Regions from separate parts of the Arvimicrobium flavum genome, predicted to be linked through region 2. Evidence: riboswitches for the same ligand, from Rfam matches in the RefSeq annotation. Region 2 holds a riboswitch; the other holds the start of a gene.
What was found. Region 2 has a riboswitch for cobalamin ahead of PD284_RS15585 (DUF1636 family protein). Riboswitches for the same ligand answer to the same signal wherever they lie in the genome.

Region 1: linked by a shared signal. The riboswitch ahead of PD284_RS04840 (TonB-dependent receptor plug domain-containing protein) and the one ahead of PD284_RS15585 (DUF1636 family protein) in region 2 are both predicted to bind cobalamin.

What each region holds. Positions count from the first base shown of each region.
Region 1 covers NZ_JAQGPN010000001.1:978,819-982,435, reverse strand. Annotated here, with positions in the region: gene PD284_RS04850 (DUF3300 domain-containing protein) at 1-696, shown strand, start outside; gene PD284_RS04845 (DUF2950 domain-containing protein) at 721-1,698, shown strand; cobalamin riboswitch at 2,184-2,388, shown strand; gene PD284_RS04840 (TonB-dependent receptor plug domain-containing protein) at 2,557-3,617, shown strand, end outside.
Region 2 covers NZ_JAQGPN010000001.1:3,237,241-3,240,857, forward strand. Annotated here, with positions in the region: gene PD284_RS15580 (class I SAM-dependent methyltransferase) at 1-616, shown strand, start outside; cobalamin riboswitch at 707-902, shown strand; gene PD284_RS15585 (DUF1636 family protein) at 937-1,377, shown strand; gene cobW (cobalamin biosynthesis protein CobW) at 1,374-2,408, shown strand; gene cobN (cobaltochelatase subunit CobN) at 2,442-3,617, shown strand, end outside.

The DNA of each region.
Region 1 (3,617 bases), 2.3 Mb from region 2:
GGCCGCTGGGACGGCGGCGACCTGGATATCGACTGCAACGACTGCTTCAACAACCGCAATTTCAACGGCAAGCTCGACTTCAACGATGTCGACTGGAAGAACGTCGACCGTTCGAAGATCAACTTCGACAAGAGCCAGTTCGCCAAGCTCGACCGAACGAATGTCAAGAACAGGGTGAAGGCCAACAGCGACAACTCGATCCGCAACCGCGCGACGGACCTCAAGGCGCGCAATGCAGCCGGCAATCTTCCGGGCAGGAGCGCGAAGGCGGCCGACGTCCGCAAGAACACGCTGGAGGGGCTGAAGCAGCCTGCCGCTGCCGCCAGGGCGCGCGGCGACATCGGCAAGCAGGGAGCGCGGCCGGCAGCAGGTCAGCGCGACGTTGCACGGCAGGGCGCGGGGCAGCGCGACGTCGCGCGGCAAGGTTCGGGGAAGCCCAGCAAGGTCACGCGGCCGGCGGGCAAGCCGAAGGCCGCAGGGCGCGTCGACAATCGACCGAGGAAGCAGTCGGGGTTGGGTAACGTGAACCGCGGCAAGGTTTCCCAGGTGCATTCCAATCGAGGCCGCCAATCGATGGGCGGCGGCAGCCGCGGCGGCGGACACCACATCAGTCGCGGCGGCGGTGGACGTGGCGGTTTTGGAGGTGGCGGTGGCCGAGGCGGCGGCGGCGGCCGCGGTGGCGGCGGTCGGCGCTGAGATCGAGCAAGAGGAGACGCAACAATGCACACGACCTTTCGAACCATGCTCGCCGGCTCGATCTGCATCTCAGCGCTGCTTGGCGCCGCAACCTGCCTGACGTCCACGACCTCGTTTGCACAGGAGGCCGCCGACGTCTCCGAGGCCGCACCCGACATTTCGTCCTTGGCCGCGGCCGAGGAGCCGCCGGCCTTCGACAGCGTTGACGAAGCGCTGGCGGCGTACAAGACGGCGCTTGCCGATGACGATATCGGCGCCCTCGCCCGGCTTTTCGGGCTCGATGCCGAAAAGCTGAAAGCCGATGAAAATGCCGCGGAAACCTTCAAGCTGCTGCGCGAAGGCACGGCAAGGCAGCTGATCGTGAAGGGTGGCGACGACCGCAAGCTGCTGGCCATCGGCGCGAAGCTCTGGCCGCTGCCGTTTCCGCTGGTGAAGGGTCAGGACGGGAAATGGGCTTTCGACACCTACGCCGGGCTCGAGGAAATCGTCAATCGGCGGGTGGGCGAGAACGAGCTGGAGGCGATCGAAACGGCGCGGGACTATGTCGAAGCCCAACGCGACTACGCCGACGAGGACAGGGATGGCGACGGCGTGCTCGAATTCGCCCAGAAGCTCGTCAGCAGCGAGGGCATGACTGACGGGCTCTACTGGCCGACCGACGAGATCAACGGCGAAAGCCCGGCTGGCGAGTTTGCCGACCAGGCAGAGCTCGAGGGAGCCAAAAAGGGCGAGGGCTATTTCGGCTATCGCTTCCGCATCCTGACCGGCCAGGGCGACCAGATCGCCGGCGGCGCCTACGATTACATCATTAACGGCAACATGATCGCAGGCTTCGGCCTGCTCGCCTGGCCGATCACCTACGGCGAGACAGGCGTCAAGACGTTTGCGGTCAACCAGAGCGGCATCGTCTACGAGGCCGATCTGGGGCCGGCGACCGAGCAGATCGTCAAGTACATCGACCGTTTCAACCCGGACGACAGCTGGAAGGTGGTCCCGGACTGAGCCAATCCGCCTGCCCGGCCGTCAGCGCGCCCGGGTGGGCGCGCCCTTGGCGGCAATCGCTCACGGTCGACCAAGCGTGTTTGCGACGCGGCCGTTTCCGGCCTCGCTTTCGCCCGGGCGCGATTCCAGCGGGTCGAGCGGCGATCGACGCCGTCTCTAATATTGCCCGGTCGTGTAGGTCGAGCCGAAATTCGGGCTACATCCGCCGATGTCTTCGAGTCGTGGCGAGCAGACCAGAGACCCTGGACGAGAGGGTGCTCCGCTCTGGCACCCGGCCAAGAAAGTTACCGCACCAAGAAACAACAAAAATGCGATCCGTTGCATTCGGTACACCCCGCCTACTCTTTGGACCGATGGCCGCCTGCGTGAGCAACGCAGCGCCAATACATCACGCACCAAGAACATACATTGATCTCGAGACGACCGCTAGGTGTCCTCGCGTTCGGCTGGAACCGCCCGATTGACAGGAGCGTGTTTCGCTCACTAAACCTGCGGTTGGAAATGGTTCCGCAACAGCGGATGAAAAGGGAACACGGTGAGGGTGATCGACGCCCGAAGCCGGGACTGCCCCCGCAACTGTAGCCGTTGAGCCTTCTTCCACGACGCCACTGACTGCCCTCGAGCAGTCGGGAAGGCGGGGGAAGGCGAGGACACGGAAGTCAGGAGACCTGCCTTTTCCGGTCACCCATGCTTGATCACGGGGTGTGGTCGAGCGCGGTCGTCCGTGGCGGTGACACAACGAAGGTGTTGCCGCATGCCGGAGCCGACCGAGGGGCGAAGTCTGCCCATCGTCATCTCCCTGCGGTTCAGGAGAAACTTCGGGGCGCGTGCGCCCCGCCATTCGCCGTGGGGGCAGACATGCAGAAACAATCTTACTGGGCGGGCATCATTGCCTTGGCCCTGACCGGTGTTGCCGGGGCGCAGGCGGTCGACGACGAGCCGGTCACGCAGCTCGAACGCATTCTGGTCACCGAAGGCCTGACGCCGATCGAGCAGGAGAAATCGGGGCGTGCGTTCACCGTCATAACCGGCGAGCAGCTGCAGCAGAACCAGGTCCGCTACGTCGCCGACGCGTTGCGGCTGGTGCCGGGCTTCTCCGTATCGCGCTCGGGCTCCTTCGGCGGGCCGACGCAGGTGCGCGTGCGCGGCGCCGAAGCCAATCACCTGCTGGTGATGATCGACGGTGTCGAAGTCAGTGAAACCTCGACCGGCGAGTTCGACTTCGCCAGCCTCCTGGCCGACGACGTGGACCGGATCGAGGTGTTGCGGGGCCCGCAGAGTGCGTTCTGGGGATCGAATGCGACCGCCGGCGTGGTCAACATCATCACCAGGCGCGGCGAACGAAACGGCTTCAAGATCGGCGGCCGCTCGGAAGTGGGCACCGACGGAACGTTCCTCGGCGGCGTGTCGCTGAGCGGCGGCGCAGAGAACTTCGACATGGCGCTTTCCGGGACCTTCCGGCGCACCGACGGGTTCAACATCTCCGACTTCGGCAGCGAGAAGGACGGCGATCGCAACGTCACCCTGAACGGCAAGTTCACGGCGGACATCACGCCCGATCTCGTCGTCGACGGAACACTGCGCTACGTCGACCGGGAAAGCGACATCGATCCCCAGGACTTCAACAGTGGCGGCGCGCCCGACTACGCGCCTGGCCCGTTCTATGGCCTCGTCGTCGACGGCAACGACTGGACGCGGACACAGGAGCTCTTCGGCTCCCTGGGCTTGACGCACAAGGCGCTTGACGGAGCGTTCACGCAAAAGCTGCGCCTCACCGGTAGCGACGGCACCCGCGACAATTTCAGCGACGGCATGCTCTCGTTCAGCGATGGCAGCCGCTACACCGGCGCATACCAGGCGACCTATCAGTTCGACACGCCCACCTTGCTGGAGGCCCGCCACCAGTTCACCGGCGGCTA
Region 2 (3,617 bases):
CGCCGAGGTGGTCGGCCTCGATTTCTCCGGCAACGTGATCGAGGTCGCAAAACGCAACGTTCCCGACGTCCAGTTTCTTCAAGGCGACGCACAGGACCTACCGTTCGAATCCGGGACCTTCGAAGCCGTGGTATGCGGCTACGGCATCATTCACGTCGCGCAGCCGCAGAAGGCTTTGCTGGAAATGCATCGCGTGCTGAGGAGGGGTGGCCGCGTCGCCGTGAGCGTCTGGCAGGCGCCGACCCCCGCAAACGGCTTCGGCCTCCTGCTCGACGCCATCAAGGCTCATGCCGACGTCTCGGCGCCGCTGCCTCACGGGCCTGACTTCTTCCAGTTCAGCGAGCCGGAGAAGCTTGAGGAAGCGCTCCAGTCGACCGGTTTCACGAAGACAGTCATCCGCACTGTTGAGCAGACATGGGAACATGCCGAACCCACGGCCCTCGTGAGGGCTATTCTCGAAGGCGGCGTCAGACTGCGCGGTCTGCTGCTCGCCCAGAGCGACGAGGTTCGCGATGCGGTCTCCAGGGCGGTCGAGATGGAGATCGGGCGGCATCTCGGCCCGGACGGCGCCTATCGGGTGCCGATGCCGGCGCTCGTCGGATCGGGAAGGAAATGATTCCCAGCAGCGGCGCCGATGCCGGGAAGATGGATTTCCGTCCGCATCCAAGCAGTCGACAGCACGCGTTGACAGCCCCACATTGCGCGGCCTAAATGCCGGCCAGACGGTCTTCGCCCCTCAAGGGACGAGGCTAAGAGGGAATGCGGTGCGAGCAATCAAATCCGCAGCTGTCCCCGCAACTGTAAGCGACGAGCTTTACGCCGATTGCCACTGGAATATCCGGGAAGGCGGCGCAAAGCAGCGACTCGCGAGCCAGGAGACCTGCCGTCGATAAATGTTTGCCAGTGCCTGGCGGGTGTCCCGGGCAAGGAGCGCGTGTGAAAGTCGACTACGAAAACGCTGCTGCGGACGTTTTTGCGCAAGAAACATGCGCCGACGACTGCCATCCGAATGTCGTCATCGTCGTCTGCAGCTCATGCCGGGACGAAACTGGCTCCGATTCCAGGCCGCGTGCCGGCGAGCAGCTCGCCCTCGACACCAGGCGCGCCGCTGACGCCACCTCTATCCAGGTCGAAACCGTCGAATGTCTCGGCAACTGCAAGCGCCGGCTGAGCGCGGCGATCGCCAAGGACGGCGCCTGGAGCTACGTGTTCGGCGACCTCACCACGTCGAGCGGAGCCGACCTCGTGGCCGGCGCGCAGCTCTTCGCCGGTTCCGATGAGGGCGTCATGCCCTGGCGCGGTCGCCCGCAATCCCTCAAGCAGGGCCTCGTTGCCCGCATCCCGCCCATCTTCTCCCGAAAGGACCCTAGCGCATGACCGCCGTAAACCGCGTCCCCTGCACCGTCGTCACCGGTTTCCTCGGCGCAGGCAAGACTACGCTGATCCGCAACTTGCTGGAAAATGCGCGGGGCAAGCGCCTTGCCATCATCGTCAACGAGTTCGGCGACGTCGGCATCGACGGCGAAATCCTCAAGGGCTGCGGCATCGATGCCTGTCCCGAGGAGAACGTGGTCGAGCTCGCCAATGGCTGCATCTGCTGCACCGTGGCGGACGACTTCGTGCCTGCGCTCGACCAGATCCTCTCGCGAGAACCCAAGGTGGACCACATCCTGATCGAAACGTCCGGGCTCGCCCTGCCCAAGCCGCTCGTGCAGGCGTTCCAGTGGCCGGCGATCAAGGGTCGCGTGACCGTGGACGGCGTGATTGCGGTGGTCGACGGTCCGGCGCTGGCCGAGGGCCGCGTGGCGTCCGACATGGACGCGCTTGCCGCGCAGCGCGCCGCCGACGATTCCATCGATCACGAAGACCCGGTCGAGGAGGTCTTCGAGGACCAGGTGGCCTGCGCTGACCTGATCATCCTGTCGAAGAGCGATCTTCTTGACGACGATGCAGCGGCAAAGGCGCGGGCCGTGGTTGGGGGAAGCCTCGGCCGAGCCGTTAAGATCGTGCCTTCCGCGCATGGCCAGGTCGATCCGTCTGTGATGCTCGGCCTCGGCCTCGCCGTGGAGGACGATATCGAGAACCGCAAGACGCATCACGACGATGAGCTGGACCACGAGCACGACGACTTCGACAGCTTCGTCATCGAGCTGCCATCGGTGTCCAGCCCGGAGGCGCTCGCCCAAAAGGTCACAGCAGCAGCCGAAGCCGCCAATGTCCTGAGACTCAAGGGTTTCGTGCATGTCGAAGGCAAGCCCCTGCGGCTCCTCGTTCAGGCGGTCGGCCCGCGCGTGTCGCATTACTACGATCGCGCCTGGCAGACCGACGAGGACCGCCGTACGCGGCTCGTGGTGATCGGCCTCAAGGGTCTCGACCGGCAGGCGGTGGAACGAATCCTGGCGGCGTAGCGGCACGAACGAGGAGCGCGGGAGAACGGGACAGTGCACATCCTGGCCACATCGACGGCCTCACTCGACGATCTCGTCGAGCCTGTCGATTTGCGGCAGGAGCCCGCGGACATGCTTGCCCTGTCCTTCACCGACAGCGACCTGTCGGCCCTTTCGGCCGCCTGGACGGCACAGGCCGGCGTGCTACCCTCCATGCGGCAGGCGGCCCTAAGGGATCTGCGCCACCCGATGTCGGTCGATCTCTGGATCGACAAGGTCGGTCGGCACGCGAAGATAATCCTCGTGCGCCTGCTCGGCGGCTATGAATGGTGGCGCTATGGCGCCGACCAGCTTGCCGCCGCGGCCCGCGCGCATGGTTTCAAGCTGGCGCTGCTTCCCGGCGAGGGACACGACGTCGACGAGCGGCTCGCCGCACTTTCCACCCTGCCCCGCGGCGAACTCGAAGACCTGCTCGCCTATTTTCGCGAAGGCGGCCCCGCCAACATGGCGGAGTTGGTGAAGCGGCTTGGCGGCCATGCCGGCGCCGACTGTGTCGCCAGACCCGCCGAAGAACTCCCGAAATCCGGTTTCTATCTTCCCGGCGAGGGTGTGGTTGGCCGTACCCGCGCGCTGGAAAGGTGCGCCAGCGCGCAGGCGGTCGTGCCGATCCTGTTCTACCGTTCCATGCTGCTGGCGTCCGACATCGCGCCGATCGATGCGCTGCATCGCGCGCTGGCAAAGCGCGGGCTGGCCGGAATCCCCATCTTCCTATCCAGCCTCAAGGACAGGGCCGTCGCTCAATTTGTCGAAGACGCCGCCCGAGACCTGAAACCGGCTGCGCTGATTGCGACGACCGCCTTCGCGGCGGGGACCTGCGACGACGGCCGCACCTTGTTCGACAGGATCGGCGCGCCGGTGTTCCAGGTCGTGATGGCGACGACGCGCCGCGAGGCGTGGGAGAGCGGCCAGCGCGGCCTCGCGCCTGCCGATCTGGCCATGCATGTCGTGCTGCCCGAACTCGACGGGCGCATCCTCGCGGGCGCGATATCATTCAAGGCGGATGCCGCGCCCGACGCCACGCTGGGCCTCCGCGGGCAGGTCAATCGCACGGAGCCGGACCGCGTCGAGCAGGTCGCCGCGCGCATCGCAGATTTCGTGGGCCTGCAACGGACACCGCCCGGAGAGCGCCGCATCGCGATCCTGCTGCCGGATTATCCCAGCGCGCCCGGC